One region of the Clostridium sp. LBM24168 genome, then DNA from elsewhere that is predicted to be linked to it. Evidence: riboswitches for the same ligand, from Rfam matches in the RefSeq annotation. Region 1 holds a riboswitch; the other holds the start of a gene.
The links. Region 1 has a riboswitch for S-adenosylmethionine ahead of ACSVC9_RS07820 (hypothetical protein). Riboswitches for the same ligand answer to the same signal wherever they lie in the genome.
Positions count from the first base shown of each region.

Region 2: another riboswitch for S-adenosylmethionine. It lies ahead of metA (homoserine O-acetyltransferase MetA); the one in region 1 lies ahead of ACSVC9_RS07820 (hypothetical protein).

Region 1 covers NZ_CP196861.1:1,584,162-1,595,714, reverse strand. The annotation lists gene ACSVC9_RS07890 (DUF421 domain-containing protein) at 1-389, shown strand, start outside; gene ACSVC9_RS07885 (DUF1657 domain-containing protein) at 434-634, shown strand; gene ACSVC9_RS07880 (flavodoxin) at 809-1,234, shown strand; gene ACSVC9_RS07875 (hypothetical protein) at 1,386-1,592, shown strand; gene ACSVC9_RS07870 (rhodanese-like domain-containing protein) at 1,668-1,991, opposite strand; gene ACSVC9_RS07865 (cation diffusion facilitator family transporter) at 2,141-3,028, shown strand; gene ACSVC9_RS07860 (ABC transporter ATP-binding protein) at 3,176-3,907, shown strand; gene ACSVC9_RS07855 (ABC transporter permease subunit) at 3,900-5,069, shown strand; gene ACSVC9_RS07850 (LytR/AlgR family response regulator transcription factor) at 5,231-5,968, shown strand; gene ACSVC9_RS07845 (sensor histidine kinase) at 6,014-7,276, shown strand; gene ACSVC9_RS07840 (AgrD family cyclic lactone autoinducer peptide) at 7,268-7,402, opposite strand; gene ACSVC9_RS07835 (accessory gene regulator B family protein) at 7,405-7,974, opposite strand; gene ACSVC9_RS07830 (DUF3298 domain-containing protein) at 8,192-8,881, shown strand; T-box leader at 8,963-9,200, shown strand; SAM riboswitch class I at 9,251-9,358, shown strand; gene ACSVC9_RS07825 (YezD family protein) at 9,411-9,599, shown strand; SAM riboswitch class I at 9,770-9,879, shown strand; gene ACSVC9_RS07820 (hypothetical protein) at 10,012-10,218, shown strand; gene ACSVC9_RS07815 (ROK family transcriptional regulator) at 10,362-11,339, shown strand; gene ACSVC9_RS07810 (DUF2292 domain-containing protein) at 11,408-11,553, shown strand, end outside.
Region 2 covers NZ_CP196861.1:219,672-231,224, reverse strand. The annotation lists gene ACSVC9_RS01100 (Lrp/AsnC ligand binding domain-containing protein) at 145-651, shown strand; gene ACSVC9_RS01095 (DUF378 domain-containing protein) at 726-941, shown strand; gene argH (argininosuccinate lyase) at 985-2,301, opposite strand; gene ACSVC9_RS01085 (argininosuccinate synthase) at 2,316-3,521, opposite strand; gene ACSVC9_RS01080 (hydrolase) at 3,720-4,403, opposite strand; gene ACSVC9_RS01075 (homocysteine S-methyltransferase family protein) at 4,483-6,939, opposite strand; gene metF (methylenetetrahydrofolate reductase [NAD(P)H]) at 6,964-7,815, opposite strand; SAM riboswitch class I at 7,909-8,018, opposite strand; SAM riboswitch class I at 8,154-8,263, shown strand; gene metA (homoserine O-acetyltransferase MetA) at 8,352-9,266, shown strand; gene ACSVC9_RS01060 (isocitrate dehydrogenase (NAD(+))) at 9,327-10,334, opposite strand; gene ACSVC9_RS01055 (2-isopropylmalate synthase) at 10,363-11,553, opposite strand, start outside.

The DNA.
Region 1 (11,553 bases):
AGAATTTACAGATAGAAGTTGCACCTCAATCTGAACCAGAAACGGTAATTTTGGATGGCAAAATACTTGATGGTGCTCTATCAAACAGGGGACTAAACCGTGAATGGCTTAAGGTACAACTATCAAATTTAGGGGTACTTCTTGATAATGTATTTATTGGACAGGTAGATTCTTCCGGGGATTTGTTTGTAGATATATTTGATGATTCAATAGAAGTCACTAAGCCTAAAGTCAAGGAATTACTTTATGCAAATATATCAAAAGTTCAAGCGGATTTATTTGCCTTTTCACTTCAAACTGAAAATCTTCAGGCTAAAAAGATGTATTCAAATAATGCAAATACAATAAAAAGAATGATGGATAAACTTGAACCGTATTTATTGAGATAGCTAAAATTTAATATTAGCATTTTACCTGAAGGGAGGTGAAAATAATGACAGTAGGGACACAGATGCAGCAAGCTATAGCTGGAGTTCAATCGGCAGCAGCATCAATGAAAACTTTTGCCTTGCAGACAGAAGATCAAACTGCAAAGAAAGATTTCCAACAGCTTGCTAAAACTTTTGAAGATGCGCTCCAAATCCTGAATGGAAGATTAAAATATATTCAAGAGCAGGAAGTTCAGTATAGGTAAGTAATAAAATAATTAAATGTATATATCTTTAACAAATACTATGTATATTAAAATTTAACATACATAGTATTTGTTAATAACATTTGTGATAATTTATTGACAGGATATGAATATATTGCTATTATATATATGAAAATGAAATTCATTATCATATATGAAAGGATGTAGGTATATATGGCAAATATAAATATAATTTATTGGAGTGGTACAGGAAATACAGAAAAAATGGCAAATTTAATCGGTAAAGGTGTAACTGAAAGTGGACATTTTGCAAAACTGGTAAATGTTTCGAAGGCATCTGAAGAAGATGTAAATACAGCAGATATACTGGTTTTGGGATCGCCTGCTATGGGAGATGAAGTTATAGAGGAATCGGAAATGGAACCCTTTGTAGATTCAATAATTGATAAAATCAAAGGTAAAAAAATTGCATTGTTTGGTTCTTATGGCTGGGGAGATGGGCAATGGATGAGAAGCTGGCAGGAAAAAATGGAAGATGCAGGGGCAAGCCTTGTTGATGATGGATTAATTATCAATGAGGCTCCAGAAGGTGAAGATGAAGCTAAATGCATAGAATTTGGGAAATCATTAATTAAATAGTTTATGTATTAGAAGTTCATACTCCATAAGGTAGTATGAACTTTTAAATTGCAATAATTTCGAGGTTTATGACTGTGGAAAATTTCTAATTATTATAGTATAATAATTATTATAAAATAATCAATTTAAATTAATGCAAGAGGGTGTTCATATGTCGAAAATTAAGGTGTGCAAGCATACTTTGAATTATAAGGATTTAGTTAAAACTCTAGAAGATAATGGAATCAAATTTAAAACTAAAGATTGTCTTCATAAATGTCCAAAATGTCATCATAAAGTTTTAATTAAAAAGGACGATAAGTATATATCTGCAAAAAATATCGAAAACTTAGTGAAAAAGTTACAGGCAAAAGAATAAGAATGAAGAATAAACTTGCTTTTGAACAATAGCAATACCGCATCCTAAAAATTGCGGATGCGGCTTATATAAAAACTATACTTCTAATTTATATTTCCAATTATAAATTCCACCAAAATTATAAATTTTCTTAAATCCCAATTTGTCTAGTATATCGCAAGCGTTGGAAGCTCTTATTCCACTCTTGCAATATACTACAATATTTGTATTGTGGTCTATATTCATCTTTTCAATAATATTTTCGAATTCTTGAAGTGGAATATTTTTGCTTCCCGGAATATGTCCTTTAGAATATTCTATGGGAGTTCTAACATCAATTAAGATAAAATTATATTTGTTGTCAAGTAATAATTTCTTCAGTTTGTGTCCTGATATTTTTTTAAAGGATGAACTATCCATTAATAATCACCTCCAATAAATTTAATATTTATAATTCCATATTATGATTTACAAGTTAGGATTGACGTACTCTTACATAATATATATTGAATAAATTCATATAATATAAATGTTATATGCAATGTCTTATCTTAAAGGAGCAATATATTATGAGTGAAGAATATAAAAATCTTAAAATTGCAGAGAAAGGAGCCCGTCTTAGTATTATTGCTTATATTTTTTTATCTGCATTTAAACTATCTATGGGATATTTTTTTAATTCAAAGGCACTTCTGGCAGATGGAATTAACAATTCTACAGATATAATTGCATCAATTGCCATATTTGTAGGGTTGAAAATATCAAGGAAGCCTGCAGATGAAGATCATGCGTATGGACATTTGAGAGCACAGACAGTATCATCTCTTGTTGCATCGATTATAATGGTAGCTGTGGGTATTGATGTTTTATATAATGCAGTTTATTCTACCATATATTTCAGAGAGAAGGCTCCTGATATGATGGCGTCTGCGGTTGCTTCGGCTTGTGCAATAATTATATATTTTGTGTACAGATATAATAGAAATATAGCACTTAAAATTAAAAGCTCTGCGTTAATGGCTGCGGCAAAAGACAATCTTTCAGATTCTTGGGTCAGTATTGGTGCAGCTATTGGAATTGTGGCTTCCCAATTTGGATTTTCATGGATAGATCCTTTAGTAGCGGCAATAGTTGGAATATTGATAGTTAAGACAGGTATTGAAATATTTAAGGAATCCGCTCATAGTTTAACGGATGGTTTTGATAGCAGGAAGCTGGATAATATAGTTGACAAAATAGAGAATACAGAAGGAGTAGATAATGTTAAGAATATAAAAGCAAGAATACACGGCAATAATATATTGCTTGATATAATTATAGGAGTAGATTCCAGATTGACTGTATCCGAGAGCCACAAAATAACCGAAAAAATAGAAGAGAAACTGCATGAAGAATGTGGTATAGAATATGTCATTATACACGTGGAGCCGGATTTTACAATTCCGGGAGAAATTTAATTTTGAATATTTTATAAACAGCAGGGTGAATTTTACTCTGCTGTTTCAATAAATAAATTTAAATAATTGAGATGAACTATGAATTAGAAGATCCTCTTTTATATGGTATAATAAATTACAGGTTATGTAAATAAGGAGGCTTATACAATGCTTGAAATAAAAGATGCTAGTAAAATATTTAAAGACGTAAAAGCTGTGGATAGACTATCCTTTTATGTAAATGAAGGAGAAATAGTAGGACTTCTTGGAGAAAATGGTGCAGGAAAAACTACAACTTTAAGAATGATTTCTACAATGTTGAAGCCCAGTGAAGGAATTATAAGAGTAAATGGGTATGATACAGTTAAAGATTCAGCTAAGGTTAGAGGAGAGATAGGTATCCTATTTGGAGGAGAAGTGGGAATATATGATAGACTATCTGCCAGGGAAAATATGCAGTATTTTGGCAGGCTCTATGGAATGAGTGAAGTAGAAATAAATAGGAGAATAGATGAACTTACAAGAGATCTCAAGATGAAAGACTATATAGATAGGAAAGCAGGAAAGTTTTCAAGAGGTATGAAGCAAAAAGTATCCATAGCACGTTCCATAATACACTCTCCGAAGGTAATGCTGTTTGATGAACCAAGCACGGGATTGGATGTTTCTGCTGCAAGGGTGATACATGAATTTATTTTAAAGTGTAAGACTGAAAATAAGATAATTCTACTGTCATCCCATTCAATGACAGAGGTTGAAAAACTTTGTGATAGAGTTGTAATAATACATAAGGGAATGCTTGTAGAAGAAGGTACTATTCATCAATTGAAGAAAAAATATAATAATGATGATCTTGAAGAGGTATTTATAAAATTGATAGGTGGTGGAGTCCATGAATAATTTCTGGGTGATTTTAAAGAAAGAACTTATAGATATATTCAGAGACAGGAAAACATTGATATTTACTATACTTTTACCAATTTTAATGTATCCTGCGATGTTCAAGATAATAGATTTTACTATGAGAAACACTGTTGACTCTGTTCAGAAAAGTATTACCATTGCTTGTAGAGGAGATAAAAATTCTTCAATTTACAAAGTGTTAAAGAATTTAAAAAATATAAAGATAGATGACAGTGGGAATGATGCTGAAAAATTAAATAAAGGTAAAATATCATTAATAGTCGATATACCAAAGGATTTTGATTCAAAAGTTGCATTAGAAGATAAGACTGATGTAAAAATAATATATGATGAGACCTCAAATAAATCTTCTATGGCGTCTTCCATGATCAAGGAGATTTTTAACAACTATAGCAAGTCAATAGTTGATGGAAGATTGCAGTCAAAGGGAATAAGCACTGGAGTATTAACTCCATTTGAAATAAAAGAAGAAACTCTGGGAAAACAGGATAATAATTCAATGGGGGTTCAGATACTGAATATTCTTCCTACAATATTGATTATATTTATGATAAGTCCTACTATTGGAATAGCGGCAGATCTTGTAGCAGGGGAAAAGGAAAGGGGCACTTTTGAACCTCTTTTATCAACCTCTACAGGAAGGATGTCTATATTTTGGGGAAAACTCATGGCAATTTCGTCAGTTGCTCTTATTACATTGGTGGTTACGCTGGCTTCAATGATAGGCTCAATGCTATATATATTTTCAGGTGGTGGTGGAATTAACATATCACCAGGTGCCTTTGCCGTTATTGGTATAATTTCTTTGTTTGTGTTAGTAGCACTAAGTTCCATAGAAATATCCATAAGTATATTTGCACGTTCCATGAAGGAGGCAAATACCTATCTTGGGGGGTTCATAATTCCTGTAATGATACTTACATATATACCATTTATGATGGATGCAAAGAGTATAGGATTCATATTCTTCAATATACCTATAGTAAATGCAGTTGTAGTTATGAAAGAGGCTATTGCAGGCATATTTAATACTGGACATATTGCAGCAGTATTGGGTTGGCATATTGTATATGTAATAGCAACAGTATTTCTGGCAAAATTTATGTTTTCCAAAGAAGAAGTTGTATTCAGATCTTGATATAGTGAGGAGCTGTCTATTAATGATGGCTCCTTTTTTTATAGCTACCATGAGTATAATAAATTGAAATTTACTGTTTAATTAGGTAGAATTAAGTTATAAATACTTGAAAAAGTTTGTTTAGCATAATTTGTCTATTACTTAACGTTGGGGGGGACATTATGGTAAATGTATTGGTTGTAGAGGATGAAAAGGTTGAAAGAGAGAATCTTGTTAGGATGATATATGAATCCGGTAAAAATATAAAGGTATGGGAAGCTGCAAGTAAGTATAGTGCACTTGATATATCAAGAAAAACGCCAATAGACTTTTTCTATATAGATATTGCTTTGAAAAATTCTTCTGGTATGGATCTTGCATTGGAATTAAGGTGTATAGAAAGATATAAACTTAGCTGGATAATTTTTGTGACTTCCAATGTAAATTATATGCTTGAGGCATTTAGGAAAACACATTGTTATGACTATATAGTTAAACCTTATGACAAGGATAGAGTAATTGAAATAACTAAATTACTTATTTCGGGAAGTTACGGGAGAATTGAGGACAAAAAAGTGGACAAGTATGTTTCCTTTAATCTATCTACAGATATAAGTGTGAGAATTAAGGTAAAAGATATAATATTTATTGCAGTAAACCTCAGATTAACGACAATATATACCAAAAGCAGAAATTACAAGCTTAGAAAGATGTCATTAAAAAAGGTACTCATTATGATAAATTGCAAAGATATAATTCAAACCCACAGAGCCTATGCAGTGAACATAAACTTTATAAATAGCATACAAAAGATTTCCAATAAGTCCTGGGAAATCAGCTTTAACTGCTGCAACTACAAGGCATTTTTGAGTTATAATTTTAAAGATGAAGTAATGAAAAAAGTGGGTATATATGTATGAACATGATATTTGACTATTTTACAGAAGACAGGGGAGATAAATACAATGGAAACATTGCATGAATTTATAAGTACTTTTTTTGAAGCTGTTGCTTTTATGATTTTATGGTCTAAATTTAACCTGAGAAAGAAATTAAATTTAAATATTGTTGTAAAGAATTTTATTATAATAGTATCGATATCATTAGTAGTAATAATTGCTAATAATATTATGGGTGCCTATTATAGTATAGTAGCTAATTATGTGTTTATGGTATTTATTATTTCGGTGTTTTATAAAAAAAGTATATTGAAAATTTCAGTAGAACTTTGTATGAATACAGTACTGATAATTATTATAGAACTATTAATAGGGTGTCTATTAAAAATATTACATTTTACTGATGATACTTTTTTGTTTAATTTAAGTATGAGTATAACCTTGTGCATATTTTGTGTTATAATATGTTATTTTCTACCAGATGATAAGCTTAAATTTATAGGAAAAATAAACTATATGGTGGTTAATTGTATTATAATAAATCTTGCTCTTTATATAATAATCTATAAGGTATTGTGGGAATATGATAGAAAATTACTTGTGAATAACTATATAATATTTGTATGTATACTTGTGGCTATATTTATATTGAATATATTTTTGTCCTATTATATTGTAAAAATAAATGAAAAAAACAAAATAATGGAAGTAAACAGCAGATATATACCTATAATCAAAAATATGACTGAAGAGATAAGGCGCAAACAGCATGAATTTAAAAATCATTTAAATGCTATAGGCGGGATGGTACAGGTTTCAGAAGGAGAAGAACTGAGGCAGAATTTATTGAAGTACATAAAATCTGTAAATTATTCAACGGAAGATATTGAAAAAATAGCTTATATAGACAATTTGATACTGAGGGCAATAATATACAGCAAATCCTGCGAGGCCGAAATACATGGAATTGAATTTAGCTACAATGTTTCAAATGAGCTGAATGGATGGAAGGTGGAGGATTATGAACTTTCCGAAATATTTACAAATATTTTAAACAATGCTTTTGAAGAAGTTATGGACAACAATGATAAATCTGTGATATTGAATATATACAAGAATGATGATAAAAATGCAATTGAGTTGAAGAATACCATAGAAAATATAGATGAAGACAATTTGAAAAAGGCATTTAGAAAGGGCTTCTCCACAAAGCAAGGTGAAAAAAGGGGATACGGTCTCTACAATACAAAAAAGATAGTTGAGTCTAAGGAAGGAAAGATTCAGCTATCTTTGGAAAATGATTTCATCTGCCTTATTATATTACTTTAAAAGGCTTTTAGGTGCTTTTGGTTCTCCTGCAAGAAAAAGTGAGTAAGAATTACTTACAAGAACTGCAAATGCAGCCAATAGAAATCCGAATTTTGTAACAACAAATTTTTTATTTAGTTTATTCATATTTATTCATCCTCTCTTTTCAAATATACTAACTGAGGCAGTTGAATTAATATTGTAAAGAAACCACAGTTGAGATAACTTTTATTTGAGATAAAAAACAGTAATACAATCATCCAGAATATCGTAGAACAAGTTGATATTATCTTAAAATACATAATTCGTTTTTTATTTTTTGTTGGTCTCGATTTGTTTTCACAAGGACTTCTTAGTAAAAATGTGGTTATGCTTACTAAAGCCAGGATATAATAAATTCCAATATTGAATACAGGAATTAAGGGACAAATTATTGAAGTAAAAAGAAAAAATACGGTTGTCCAAAATAAGCACATCAGTGTCGAGCTGCTGTGATATCCTCCTGAAAAAGTCCTTGTGGAAAATAGAATCATAAAGGAAAATAAAAAATAATTTAATTTTCCTAATATTGTAAATAATATAAACAATACTATCAACTTAAAGGTCTCATTTACCAGTACTTGTACTGAGTAATTTATTTTTTCTATATTGTCAGTATCTTTTATGTAACTGTTTTCTTTTATATATAATGTAATCTTATCTGCTAGAGCTTTTACCATATCAATCACCTAACTCAATTTACATACACTATAAAATAAAGAGATGTTTATGTAAATAGATTATGCATGAAAAGGAAAAAAACAGACATAAAAGGAAGAAATTTTTACAAAAATTTCTTTAAATGCTTTCTTATGTATTTCATAAAACTATGCACCTTAAGTGAATGAATATAATAATATAATTATATAAAATGAGTTTATAGGGAGAATAAAGGGAATGCTTTATTTTAGTTATCCAGATAATTTAGCGAGTTTATTTGACAATGAGGATCTTTGTTCAATATATAGTAGAAAAGATGAAAAAAATGAATCTGTAAATTTAGAAGAACAAAAGCTGATGCCTGATAAGTTCAGTATATCATATCCGATTATAGACAATATCAATAGTGAAGAAAACATATCAAAAATTAATGATGCAATTATAGATGAAGTTGGTAAACTTTTTAAAAGTCAGGTGCTTGTAGATGGGGTTACAGATTTTAATCAGGTGCTTGGAACTTATGAAGTAACTTTAAATCAAAAAAATATATTGAGTATATTATTTGCAATGTATACTTATGTAAACAGAGCTGCACACGGGTTTACAAAGTATTCATCTGTAACTGTTGATGAAAGAACAGGGCAGATATACAGTTTCAATGAATTGTTTAATACAAATATAGATTATGTAGCATTTCTAAATGAGATAGCATATCAGTATATAAAAGACAATAATATAACTTTAATTAATGATTATAATGGTATTACGCAGGATCAGCAATATTATTTAACTCCAGACAGTCTTGTTATTTACTATCAGATATATGAATACACACCTTATGTTTATGGATTGTTTAAAATAGAAATTCCGTATGAGAAAATTAAGGATATAATCAACCCTCTAGGGCCTATTGCTAGGTTTCTTTAAATGGATTAAAAAAATATTGACAAAATTATATTTACATGTATAATAATAAATATAATTTTTAATATTATATTTAAGAATTAATTAAAAACATTGAAAAAGGAAAGTAGTTTAAGTATGGGTTTCAAGAGAGGAAATTTGATGCTGTAAGATTTCTAAATCTATCTTAAATGAAGTGCCCTTTTGAGTTGTGTATTGAAATTACAGTAGACTACATCGGATTTGCCCGTTACAGCAATGAGGTATAATTAAGTACCTGAATAAAAGTGGGACTTATGGTCTAAAAAGAGTGGAACCGCGGAGTTTGAGCTTCGTCTCTGTATGGTATAGAGACGAGGATTTTTTTATTTTTTAAAAAATTTTATATAATTATTCTTATCTAGAGAGGTAGAGGGACTGGCCCGATGATGCCCGGCAACCTGAATATATGATTATATTTAACGGTGCTAATTCCAGCAGGTAAAACCTGAAAGATGAGAAATGGAAGAGATTTCAAACCTTCTTGCATTCATCTTGCAAGAAGGTTTTTTAAATGATATTTATAGAGGGAGTGATAACGGTGAATAAAAAGGACCTGCGTAATAATAGTAGTATCTCACAGGAAAATTTAGACAAACTACTATATATGCTGGAGACGATAAAGTATGGTTCTATAACTTTGGTTATTCAGGATGGAAAAGTTGTACAAATAGAGAAGAATGAAAAAGTCAGACTGGTATAATAATATTTTAAATCCTTTTTTATTATAAATAAACGATTCACCGATAAATGGAACAAATTATTATGGCCTAATAATTTATCTATATTTTTTAATTTTTAGTATTGACATCGTTAAGTATATAATGATATAGTATATACAATATATTGATAATATATGTACAAGTTAATATACTCTTATCAAGAGCGGTGGAGGGACTGGCCCTTTGAAGCCCGACAACCGGCATTTATATGTATCGGTGTCAATTCCTACAGAGTGAAGGTGGTATTCTGAGAGATAAGAAATTTAGTTGCTTTGCAACAGATGAATGTTAATAAAAGCTATTTTTCTTATTATAGAAAAATAGCTTTTTTATCATATTTTTTATGATAGTATAGCAGATTTTTTGAACAAAATGATAAATGGAGGAATTTTTATGAATGATATAGAGAATAGATTTTTTAATATAATCAATAACAACTTTTCACAACAAAATGAAAGAGAGGCTTTTGCTATTTGCCCAAGAGTATTTTATGATAAGTTAAGTTCTAGTGAAATTGATGCTATGATTCAGCTCTATAGAACAGCTTATGAAAAAGCAAAATTTCAAACAAAGAGTAAATTTGATATTTTTTATAACTAAATAGTGATAAATATTCTAATTTGATTGACTAGAAAAACTAGAGGTCAAGTTTTGATATCGGGAAGTAATTATTTCCTGTATTTATTAAAGCTTGATCTTTTTTACTATGATTAAAATACAATAGAATAAAAGGTATGATTGCTATGATAGATAATTACAAGTTATTTCAAGATTTGAAATCAGATGAAAAAGAAATATTTAATTTACTTCAGAAAAATGGAGCTATGAGTAAAAATAGAATTTTGCTTGAGACAAGAATGAAATTAACTACATTGAATCGTATTATGAATCCTCTTGAAAAAAAAGGTGTTATAGTTGAAAAATGTATAGGAGAATCTACCGGAGGTAGGCGTCCTGTATTGTATGATATAAACATATGTAGATTCTATATTATATGTATAGATATATCTGAAACCTATATACAAATTTCTATGGTGAATTTGAGAATGGAGATTATTTATAAAAAAATTTTTTATATTGAATCCGGCATTTTACCTGATGAGATGGTAAAAAAAATTCAAAATGAAATAAATCATATATATATTGAGCTAAGGCTTGATTTTATTGAACTTGTTGGAGTAGGACTCACGGTTGATACAATGGCATGGTTTGATGTACCTGCAAAAGAGATGCTGGAGGAAAAACTTGAATGTAATATAATTAGTGAAAACAGGGCAAATTCAGTTGTTGTTGCAGAATATTTGTATGGGTCCGGCAAGATGTTTAATAATTTGGCTTATTTTGATTGTGGATCAAGAATAAGAGAAGGTACAATTTTAGGAGGGAAAATTTTAAGAACAGCAGGTAATAATGAGTATATCTTTGAACAGGTTATTTATAAAAATAGCAATTGCGTTAATTTTAAGAATATATCTGAAAAGACAATTGTAAATGCTGCTGAAGCATTTGGATCAAATGTGGATTTATATGCAAATTTATTGAATCTGGAATGCATTATACTGGATGGATATTTGGCAAAGCTGGATCTATTTTATAATACCTGTATTAAATATGTTAATGGAAAGGTTGCTTTTAAGAGAGAAGGATATTTTAAGAGTAATGCTGTTTCCATAGGGGCTGCAGCTTTGGTAATTGAGAGATCCCTTGGAAATAAGTTATAGTTTTTCTGTAAATTTTATATGAAATAAAATATCTATTGAGTTTGTTATATAAATAGGGAGGTATTCTGATGAATAAAGAAATAATAAGCAATAATATTTCAAAGAGTATTTCAAAAGAAAACTTAAATATGATATTGTGTATGTTAAAAATAATAAAATATGGTTCAATAACCCTAGTTATCCAGGATGGAAGAGTAGTACAGGTGGAGAAAAA
Region 2 (11,553 bases), 1.4 Mb from region 1:
TTATGTATATCGAAAAATAAGTTAAAATATAAGTATCTTTACTGTAACTAAAGAAATTTTATTTTACTCCTTTCCCGAGGAAATTATTATTAAAATTAGCATAAACAGTAACTATATATATTACATATAAGGAGTGTTTTAATTATGAATACAAATTTTAAAATCAAAGGACTTGATGATCTTGATATTCAGATTCTGGATATAATGATTAAGGACTCAAGAACTCCTTTCCTTGAAATAGCAAGACGATGCCATGTAAGCGGAGGAACCATACATGTCAGAATGAAGAAAATGGAAGACATGAATATAATAAAGGGCACAAAACTTATAATAGATAATTCAAAAATAGGCTATGATGTATGCTGCTTTATAGGAATTTATCTCGACAGAGCAAGAAATTTCAATGACGTTTTGGAAGAAATGAAAGCTATAAATGAAATTGTAGAGCTCCATTACACTACAGGAGAGTATTCCATATTTGTAAAAGTAATATGTAAAAACATAGCAGACCTCCAGAATCTTCTTATGAATAAAATACAGGCTATAGAAGGAATACAGAGGACAAATACCTTTATATCGCTTTATCAACCAATAGACAGAAACATCCAGATAAGTCTGCAAGATGGCAGCAACCAAAAACCAAAAGCCTAAATCCCAATTTTACTTATAATTTATACTCAGACTGCACATAATATGTACGATAAATTTAAAAGGAGATGTAGCTTATGAAAACACTTGATACAATAGCTCTCGTATTAGTTGTCATAGGTGCCGTAAATTGGGGTTTGATTGGATTTTTTCAGTATGATCTTATAGCTTCATGGTTTGGAACAATGTCTGCCCTTACAAGAACCATATACGCAATTGTAGGGATCTGCGGTCTATACTCAATATCTTTCTTCGGAAGAGGAAGAAACACAACTACTAATGAAACACAGTAGATAAAAAATACAGGAAGGCCCTATTTGAACCTTCCTGCATTTTTTATCTAAGATTTTTCTTTATTCCCCTGTCAAGTGAATTCTCATAATCTATAAAACCATATAGATCATCTTTGAACAGACTGCTGAATTTCTCAAGTTCCTCTATAGAAAGTTCTTCTATAGATTTGCTTTTTTGTTCACAATAAAGGACTATTTCTCCTATTACTTTGTGTGCATCCCTGAAAGCCATACCTTTGTTTACAAGATAATCTGCCGCTTCAGTTGCATTTAAAAATCCCCTTTTTACTGCATTGAACATCTTATCCTTGTTGACCTTGAGCGTAGATAGCATTCCCTCCATTACCTTCATACAGCTCAACACGGTTTTTACCCCATCAAAGAACTGCTCCTTGTCTTCCTGCATATCCTTGTTGTAGGCAAGAGGAATTCCTTTCATAATGGTCAGAAGAGCCATAAGATCTCCATATACCCTACCAGTTTTTCCCCTTATAAGCTCTGCAGCATCAGGGTTCTTTTTCTGTGGCATTATACTGCTTCCCGTTGAAAATTCATCATCTATGGTTACAAAACCAAATTCCTTGCTGCTCCATAGTATAAGTTCTTCACTCAATCTACTCAGATGCATCATCATTATGGAAAAGCAGGACAAAAGCTCTAAAGCATAATCCCTGTCACTCACTCCATCAAGAAAGTTGTTTACAGGTCCTTTAAATCCAAGCTCCTTTGCAGTAAATTTCCTGTCTATGTCATATGTAGTACCGGCCAGTGCACAGCACCCAAGCGGGCTTTCATCCATTATACCTACAGCATTTTCTATCCTCTTTTTATCTCTTGCAAGCATACTGTAATAGGCCATTATATAATGCTTGAAGGTAACTACCTGTGCTCTTTGAAGATGAGTATATCCAGGCATTATATAACTATTTTTTTCTCCCAATTCCTTCATGGTATTCTGCAGTTTCTCAATTGTATCTATCACTTCTCCCGCTTTGTTTTTGGCATATAGCCTGAAATCCAAAGCTACCTGGTCATTCCTGCTCCTGGCAGTATGGAGCTTTTTACCTACCTGACCTATTCTGTCTATAAGATTGCTCTCCACAAAACTATGTATATCTTCATAGTCACCTTCAATTTTAAGCTTGTTATTCTCAATATCTGAAAGTATGGATTTCAATCCTTCCAATATCAAATCCCTGTCCTCTTCAGACAATACACCACATTTTGCAAGCATCTTCACATGAGCCATGCTTCCGGTTATATCCTCTTTATAGAGTGTCCTGTCAAAGCTTAGAGAACTATTGAAATCCTCCATGAGCTTGCTTTCAGATTTTTTGAATCTTCCTCCCCATAACTTCATACAAATTTCCTTTCCTATTTCTGATTATTCTTATACGACATAGCCTTTATCTTGCTCGGAAGACTAAATATCTTGATAAATCCTTCCGCATCCTTATGACTGTATAATTCACTGGCACCAAAAGAGGATATGTCTTCATCATAAAGTGCATTTTCAGCATCAATACCTGCGTTCATTATATTTCCCTTGTATATCTTGAGTTTAACCGTACCTGTAACATTTTCCTGTGTAACTTCTACAAAAGCATCCAGTGCTTCTCTAAGTGGTGTAAACCACAATCCATCATACACCAATTCAGCGTATTTCTGTGACACAAGCTGTTTGTAATGATAGGTATTCTTATCTATTGTAAGTCTTTCAAGGCATCTATGTGCCGCATAGAGTACAGTTCCTCCTGGAGTTTCATAAACTCCTCTGGACTTCATCCCAACCAGTCTGTTTTCGACTATGTCAATTACACCAACTCCATTTTCTCCGCCTATTTTATTTAATTCACTCAGGAGTTCCACCGGATTAAGTTCTTTTCCATTAACTTTTTTTGGCACTCCCTGTTCAAAATATATTTCAACATATTCAGGCTTGTCCTTTGCCTTTTCTGCTGGAACAGTCATCGAGTACATGTCCCTTTTATGTTCATTTTCCGGATTTTCAAGGTCTCCGCCCTCATGACTGATATGCCATATATTCTTATCCTCCGAATATATCTTCTTCTTGGTTGCGGCAACCTCCACACCTTTTGAGTGCGCATAGTCTATGGCATCTTCCCTTGATTTTATATCCCATATTCTCCACGGTGCAATTATCTTTATAGAGGGATCAAAACAAGCTATTCCCACTTCAAAACGCACCTGGTCATTTCCTTTTCCCGTACACCCATGAGCTATGTACTTTGCTCCTTCCTTATGGGCAATCTCTACCAGTCTTTTAGCCATAAGAGGTCTTGCAAGAGAAGTTCCAAGCATATACTCATCTTCATACAACAAGTGTGCCTTCACAGCCTTGAAAAGATAATTTTTTACAAATTCCTCCGTAACATTTTCTACATAGATTTTTGAGGCCCCTGTCTTCAATGCTTTCTTCTTTACTTTTTCATAATCATCTTCCTGTCCTACATCTATACAAACTGCTATTACATCAAGATCATAATTCTCCTTGAGCCATGGAATTATAATCGAGGTATCCAATCCACCCGAATATGCTAATACTACTTTGTCTTTCATAAAATGACCCCCATCGTATTTAAATATTATCTTCGTTTTTATATTATAATTATACATATAATATTATAATTATGCAATACATTTTTTCAATTATATATAACTGTTCAACCCATATTTCACTTTAGTCTTCAATTTGAATTTTAATGATTTTTATGCATAATTATAAATCGCTGGACAACTTATCCACCGATTTATAATCTACATATTTCGATATCTGTTCATACTTTCTTTAAACAATTCAGCCGTAGATGGAGGAGTATATGAAACAGCATTTGCACCTGCCCTGATAGTTTCCTTTATGGATTCCTCATCCCTGCCGCCTGTCGCCATTATAGGGAATTCAGGAAATCTTCTCCTTATGCTTTTAACAAGTGCAGGAGTATTGCTTCCAGCAGATACATTCAGAATCGAAACACCTGCGTCTATTCTCTTCTGAATATCATCCCTTTCTGAAACAACTGTTACAACAATTGGTATATCAATGGAATCACTCATGGCTTCTATTACTTCATTGGATGTAGGGCTGTTCACAACAACTCCCATGGCACCCGTAAATTCTGCATTCAATGCTAGATTTACAACTCGTTTTCCTGTGGTAACCCCTCCTCCTACGCCGCAAAAAACAGGCACATCAGAGGCTGCTACAAGAACTTCAGTTATCACAGATTGAGGTGTAAAGGGATATACGGCAAAAACTGCATCTGCATTTATATTTTTTATAATTGCTACATCTGTTGTAAAAGCAAAAGATTTCAACCTCTTTCCAAAAACCTTGATTCCAGATGCCTCTCTGATTATATCAGGAAGATTTATCATATGACCTCTAAGAGTTCCACTTATCTGCGGGACATATTTACCCACTTTTCCATTAACATTTTCCATAATATTTTCTCCTAAAATCAATTAGACTATTTATAAATATATTTTATATGAATTCTTTAAAATATTCCATATAAATTTTTTATTTGGCAAATTCTAATTTATTTTCTAGAAAAATCTTTTCGGCTATTTTAACTGTATCTCTGGCATCTTTTGCATAAAAATCCGCCCCTATCATATCCGCATATTCCTGATTCAATACAGCTCCGCCAACTATAACCTTGCAGTACAGATTATTTTTTCTAAGAGCCTCTATTGTCTTTTTCATATTTATAACAGTGGTGGTCATAAGTGCGCTTAATCCTACAACTTTTATGTTGTTTTGTTCCACGCAATCAACCACCCTTTCGATATCAACATCTTTTCCTAGATCTATTACATCAAATCCATAATTCTCCAGAAGAACCTTCACTATATTTTTTCCTATGTCATGTATATCACCCTTGACTGTGGCCAGCACTACTTTTCCCTTTGCCTCATTGCTCTGCCCACTTTCAGCTATGTTCTTCTTTATCACTTCAAATGACTTTTTTACAGTTTCTGCAGATTGCATAAGCTGCGGCAGGAAGATTTCCTTTGTCTCATATTTTGCTCCCACTTCATCCAGTGCCGGAATTACATATGAATTTACTATATCCAGAGGTTTCTTTAATTTCAAGAGCTGGCTGGTAGCCAGAACTGCCTCATCCTCCATACCATCTATAATTATCTGTTTTAAATCTTTTCCAGCTATTTTATCTTTTTTATTTTCTCCCGACTTTTTCTTGTTTCCTGTTCCACTTCTTTTATTTTCATCTGTCTGTTCCTTAATTCCCCTGTACTTTTCTATAAAGTCTTTACTGTCCACGTCCCTATACGAAAGCACCTCAAATGCAGCTATGGCATCTTTCATTCCTTCGTCCCCGGGATTCATTATTGGCAAATCCAATCCAGCTTCCAGCGCCATAAGTAAAAATGTTCTATTCAAAAGCTTTCTATTTGGAAGTCCATAGGATACATTACTCACACCAAGTGTTGTCTTAACCCCAAGCTTTTCCTTGACCATTCTTATTGCCTTTATCGTCTCCATAACTTCCTTCTGCTGGGCGGAGGCCGTAAGAGAAAGACAGTCGACTATTATATTGTTTCTTGAAATTCCAAACATTTCAGCCTTTTTTACAATTTTCTCTGCAATTGCAAATCTTTTTTCCGCCGTCTTTGCTATTCCTGACTCATCCAGGGTAAGAGCTATAACACAGCCTCCATACTTTTTAACTATAGGGAAAACCGCTTCCATAGTTTTTTCTTTACCATTTACAGAATTTATAAGAGGCTTTCCTCTATACAATCTTGCTCCAACCTCAAGCGCATCCGGATTTGGGCTGTCTATACTTATTGGAAGGTATGAAACCTGCTGTATTGCTCTTACAGCTTTTTTCATCATTTCAACTTCATCTATTTCCGGTAGTCCTACATTAAGCTCGAGTATGTCAGCACCCTCTTCTTTTTGGCAAATGGCTTCTTTCTGGATGTACCCTATTTTTTTCTTCCTCAGCTCCTGCTTGTATGCCGCCTTTCCCGTAGGATTTATTCTTTCCCCTATAATCTTTGTTCTATCACCTATTATCACAGTTTCATTTCCCGAAGTCACTGCAGTATATTTCCTTTTCTCCAAATTCAAAGGTTTAAGATCACTTACCGATTTTATAGTAGCTTTGATAAATTCAGAATTCGTGCCGCAGCATCCTCCAAGTATTCTTACTCCTTTTTCTGCCATAATTCTCATTTGCTCTGAAAATTCAGATGCCTCTACATCATAATAGGTTTCATTTCCGTCATATTTTGGAAGTCCTGCATTTGGTTGGACCATAACCGGAATAGAGGAATACAGTAAAATTTCATCAACTATTTTCTGAAGATCCCTGGGTCCGAGTGAACAATTAACTCCAAGTACATCAACCCCCAGACCTTCAAGAACGAAGACCATGGTCTTGGGATCCGTACCCATAAGAGTTCTCCCATTTTCCTGAAAAGTCATGGTGCAAAAAACCGGAAGAGAGCTGTTTTCCTTGGCTGCAAGTATGGCAGCCTTGGTCTCATATATATCCATCATAGTCTCAATCAGTATCAGGTCGGCTCCTTCTCTTTCACCTATAACTATCTGTTTCTTGAAAAGCTTATATGCAGTTTCAAAGCTGAGACTTCCCGTAGGTTCCATAACCTGACCTATAGGCCCTAGGTCCAGTGCCACAAATTTATCCTTTCTTCCCCTGACTGCAGCTTTTGCAATTCTAACTCCAGCCTCGATTACTTCATCCGAAGAATATTCAGAACTGCTGTATTTTAGTTCATTTGCCCCAAAAGTATTTGTTATTATAATATCTGCACCGGAATCCAAATAAGTCTCATGTATTTTCTTGATCGTATTTCCATTTGTTATGTTCAATATTTCAGGAAGTTCTCCTGCTTTAAGTCCGCTTTTCTGGAGCATGGTACCCATAGCTCCGTCAAAAAATATGAATCTATCTTTGAATCTTTCAATTAGATCCTCAAAAGTCATATAGCTCACCCCTTTTCATCCACCCTATAAATTTTCTACTATGTAATTTACAGCAGTTAAATCATTCATAGTATACAGATGGATGCCTTTTATTCCGTTTTTTATTAAATCCAATGTCTGATTTAAACTATATTCAACTCCTGCCTTAAAAAAATCTTCATCACTTTCACCATATTTATCTATTATATTTAAAAGTTTTTCAGATAAATTTGCACCTCCAAGTGAGCTCATATTTTTAATCTGCCTTGCCTTTACAACCGGCATTATACCGGCCACTACAGGTATATTCAGTCCTATTTTATCCATTTTTTCCCTGAATCTATAAAAATAATTGTTGTCGAAAAAAAACTGGGTAATAAGAAAATCAACTCCACAATCCACCTTTTCCTTAAGATGCAGAATATCTTCATCCAAATTCTTTGACTCGGCATGTCCCTCAGGATATGCTGCCGCTGCAATACATAGGTTGCCTTTTTTGGAGATATATTTCACCAGTTCCTTGGCATATCTATACTTGGTATTTATAAATGCATCAGCATTTCTCACAATGTCTCCCCTAAGTGCAAGTATATTACTTACTCCCCCTCTTGTAAGTTCAGATATATATTTCTCTATTTCCTCCTCTGTAGAATTTATACAGGTGAGATGGGACAGTACCTCTATATCGTATTTATCTTTTATATACAAAGCAGCCTCCATGGATCCATCTTTGCTTCTCCCTGCTGCTCCATAAGTCACGCTTATAAAATCCGGGTTCATTTTACTTAAATTATTGATTTTATTTTCAAAACTGCTAAAATTATTTTTATTTTTTGGCGGTATTGCCTCAAAAGAAAGTATAAATTCCTTATTGTTAAATATATTTATTATACTCATAAGCTCTCTCCTCATAAAAATTTAGTTAATAAAAAGCTGCCTCCTATTTAAGAAAAGCAGCCTAAATTCATATCATCTCATTACAGCGTTCTTTTCTTATCTCTCAGAATTTTCACTATTCTGTAGGAATTAACACCTTGCATGAGCTACATGCTGGTTGTCGGGTTTCTCAGGGCCAGTCCCTCCACCTCTCTTGATAAGAACAATATTAAGTTGTTAAATTACAGTTTATTTAATGCTAATACTTTTTAGTGTACTTGTCAACACAAAAATTTTAAATTCAATTATCTTGACAGACACATAATTTTGGTATATCATATTCATTAAAATCAAATAAAATCTTATCAAGAGTGGCAGAGGGATAGGCCCAATGATGCCCGACAACCAGCATTTTTCATTTGAATGTATGGTGTTAATTCCTACAGAATTTTTTTCTGAAAGATAAGAAAAATAGTTCGATATCGCAAGCCATTTTTCTTATATAGAAAAATGGCTTTTTATTATTCATAATCAATTATTTGTAAAGGATGAGTCATATGCCAATAAATATACCTAATGGTCTTCCAGCTTCCAAAATATTAAAAGCCGAAAATATATTCGTGATGAACGAAAAACGTGCAACCAGACAGGATATACGACCTCTTAATATAGTCATATTGAATCTGATGCCAGTTAAAACCGTCACTGAAACACAGCTGCTCAGACTTCTTAGTAATTCTCCGCTTCAAGTGAATATAACCTTGATATACCCACAATCCCACATGACAAAAAATACTTCTGAAGAATACCTTTTTAAGTATTACGAAACCTTTGATGAAATACGGGATAAAAAATTTGACGGTATGATAATAACAGGAGCACCTGTTGAAAAACTAAAATTTGAAGATGTGGATTATTGGGATGAGCTTACTGAAATAATGGACTGGTCTTTAAAAAATGTATATTCCACATTCCACATATGCTGGGGAGCACAGGCCGGCCTTTACCATCATTTTGGCATTCCAAAATATCTATTGGACAAGAAGATGTTCGGTGTATTTCCACATACACTGAATAAAAGAAATGTAAAATTATTAAGGGGTTTTGATGATTTATTTTATGCACCACACTCAAGACATACCACCATAAAAAGAGAGGACATTGAAAAGGTTCCTGAACTTGAACTACTATCAGAATCAGAAGAAGCAGGAGTCTATATAGTGGCTACAAAAGGAGGCCGCGATATATTCGTTACCGGTCATTCTGAATATGATACCCTTACATTAAAAGCCGAATATGAAAGGGACAAGGCAAGTAATCTTCCTATAGAAATACCTAAAAATTATTTCCCTGATGATGACATAAAAAAAGCCCCTCTTTCCAGATGGAAGGGACATGCTAATTTATTATTTTTGAACTGGCTTAACTACTACGTATATCAGGAAACACCTTATGACTTAACCAGACTCTAATTTAATTGTAGAAAACTGCAGAATTACTGGCAACAGAAATCTGCAGTTTTTTATTTGTATTCAATTGAGGTCTAATTTTGAAACTATTGCATCTGTAAATTCATCAGTAGTAGAATTCCCACCCAGATCACAGGTCAAGTACTTTCCTTCTTTTAACACGCTTTCAACTGCATTCTCTATCCTATCTGCAGGAGCATCTTCTCCCAGATATCTAAGCATCATGATTGATGAAAGTATTATAGCAGTAGGATTAGCTTTATTTTTTCCTGCAATATCAGGTGCAGATCCATGTGCAGCTTCAAATACTGCCGCATCCTCACCTATATTCGCTCCGGGAACCAGCCCAAGTCCCCCTATAAGCCCCGATGCCATATCAGATAAGATATCTCCGTATAAATTAGGCATAACCAGAACATCATAATTTTCAGGATTTAACACAAGCTTCATGCTCATAGCATCTACTATCACACTTTCAAATTCAATATTATCATATTCTTCTGCTACTTCCTGTGCAGTTTTCAAGAAAAGTCCATCTGAAAGTTTCATTATATTTGCTTTATGAACTGCCGTAACCTTTTTCCTTCCATTCTTAACTGCATAATCAAAAGCAGCTTTCACTATCTTTCTACTGGCACCTTTTGATATTATCTTGATGCTCTCAGCTATTTCACTGTTTATCATATGCTCTATGCCTGCATATAAATCCTCGGTATTTTCTCTAAAAATAACCATATCTACATTTTCATATCTGGATTTTACTCCAGCATAGGTTTTTATAGGTCTTATATTCGCATATAAATTTAACTCTTTCCTCAAAGTAACATTTACACTTTTAAACCCTTTTCCAACAGGCGTGGTGACCGGACCTTTAAGGGCTACTCCATTCTTTCTTATACTTTCTATTATATGTGCCGGTATAGGTGTACCATACTCTTCAAGTAGAGCAGCCCCTGCTTCAAAGATCTCCCAATCAATATCTGCTCCACTTTTATCTACAACCTTCCTGGCTGCCATACAAACTTCCGGTCCTATTCCATCCCCTTTGATAAGGGTAACCTTATGCCTCATTTCAATGCCTCCAAATAATTTATTTTAGTCAACATGCTCTTTCTTCCCCTTTTTCAAGTATTTCAGGCATTAATTTTTTTACAAGAAGCTCCATTTCACTATTTCTTATTATATTTGTTCTTCCCATCTTGTACTGATCATCTACCCATTTCTTTATTTCTACAACTCTATTGTCCCTTTTGTCTACTTTATCTTCATCCTTTAATCTATAATAGGTATTGATCCATGCTGCAATACCAGCAAGTCCTGAATACTGGTTTATCTCGATTACAACTGGTCTTGCAAGTATCTTGTTCGTATCAAATGAATTATAAATCTCTTTATCCTTGAGCATTCCATCTGCATGTATGCCGGCTTTTGTAACATTGAACTGACTTCCAACAAAAGGTGTCTTAGGTGGAATATCATATCCAAGTTGATTTTTAAAATAATTTGCTATTTCAGTTATAACCTCAAGCTTCATATTCTTGGTATTGCCCTTAATTTGTGCATATTGAAACACCATTGCTTCAAGAGGACAATTTCCTGTCCTTTCGCCAATTCCAAAAAGGGTGCTATTTACAGATGAAGCTCCATAAAGCCATGCAGTAGTTGAATTGTCCACTGCAGAATAAAAATCATTGTGTCCATGCCATTCCATACACTCCTCTGGAACATTGCATATAGTTCTAAGTCCATGCACAAGTCCCTGTACACTTCTTGGCACATCCGTCTGCCCATATGAAACCCCAACCCCAAGGGTATCACATAATCTTATTTTTATAGGAATTCCCGACTCACATGACATATCCATCAATTTATTTACCAGAGGGACTACAAATCCATAAAAATCCGCTCTTGTTATATCTTCCAGATGGCATCTTGGTCTTATTCCATTATTCAATGCTTCTTCCACAACGGAAAGATACATATTTACAGTTTCTTCTCTTGTCTTTCTCAACTTTTTAAATATATGATAATCGGAGCAGGACATAAGCATTCCCGTTTCCTTTATACCCATATCCTTTACAAGTTTGAAGTCCTCCTTGTTGGCCCTTATCCATGAAGTTATTTCAGGGAACTCATATCCTCTTTCCATACAGACCTCTACAGCTTTTCTGTCCTTTTCACTGTATAAGAAAAATTCACTTTGCCTTATTATTCCGGAGTTATTATCCAATTCATGAAGGTAATCATATATATTAACTATTTCCTCTAAAGTAAATGGCTCCATAGATTG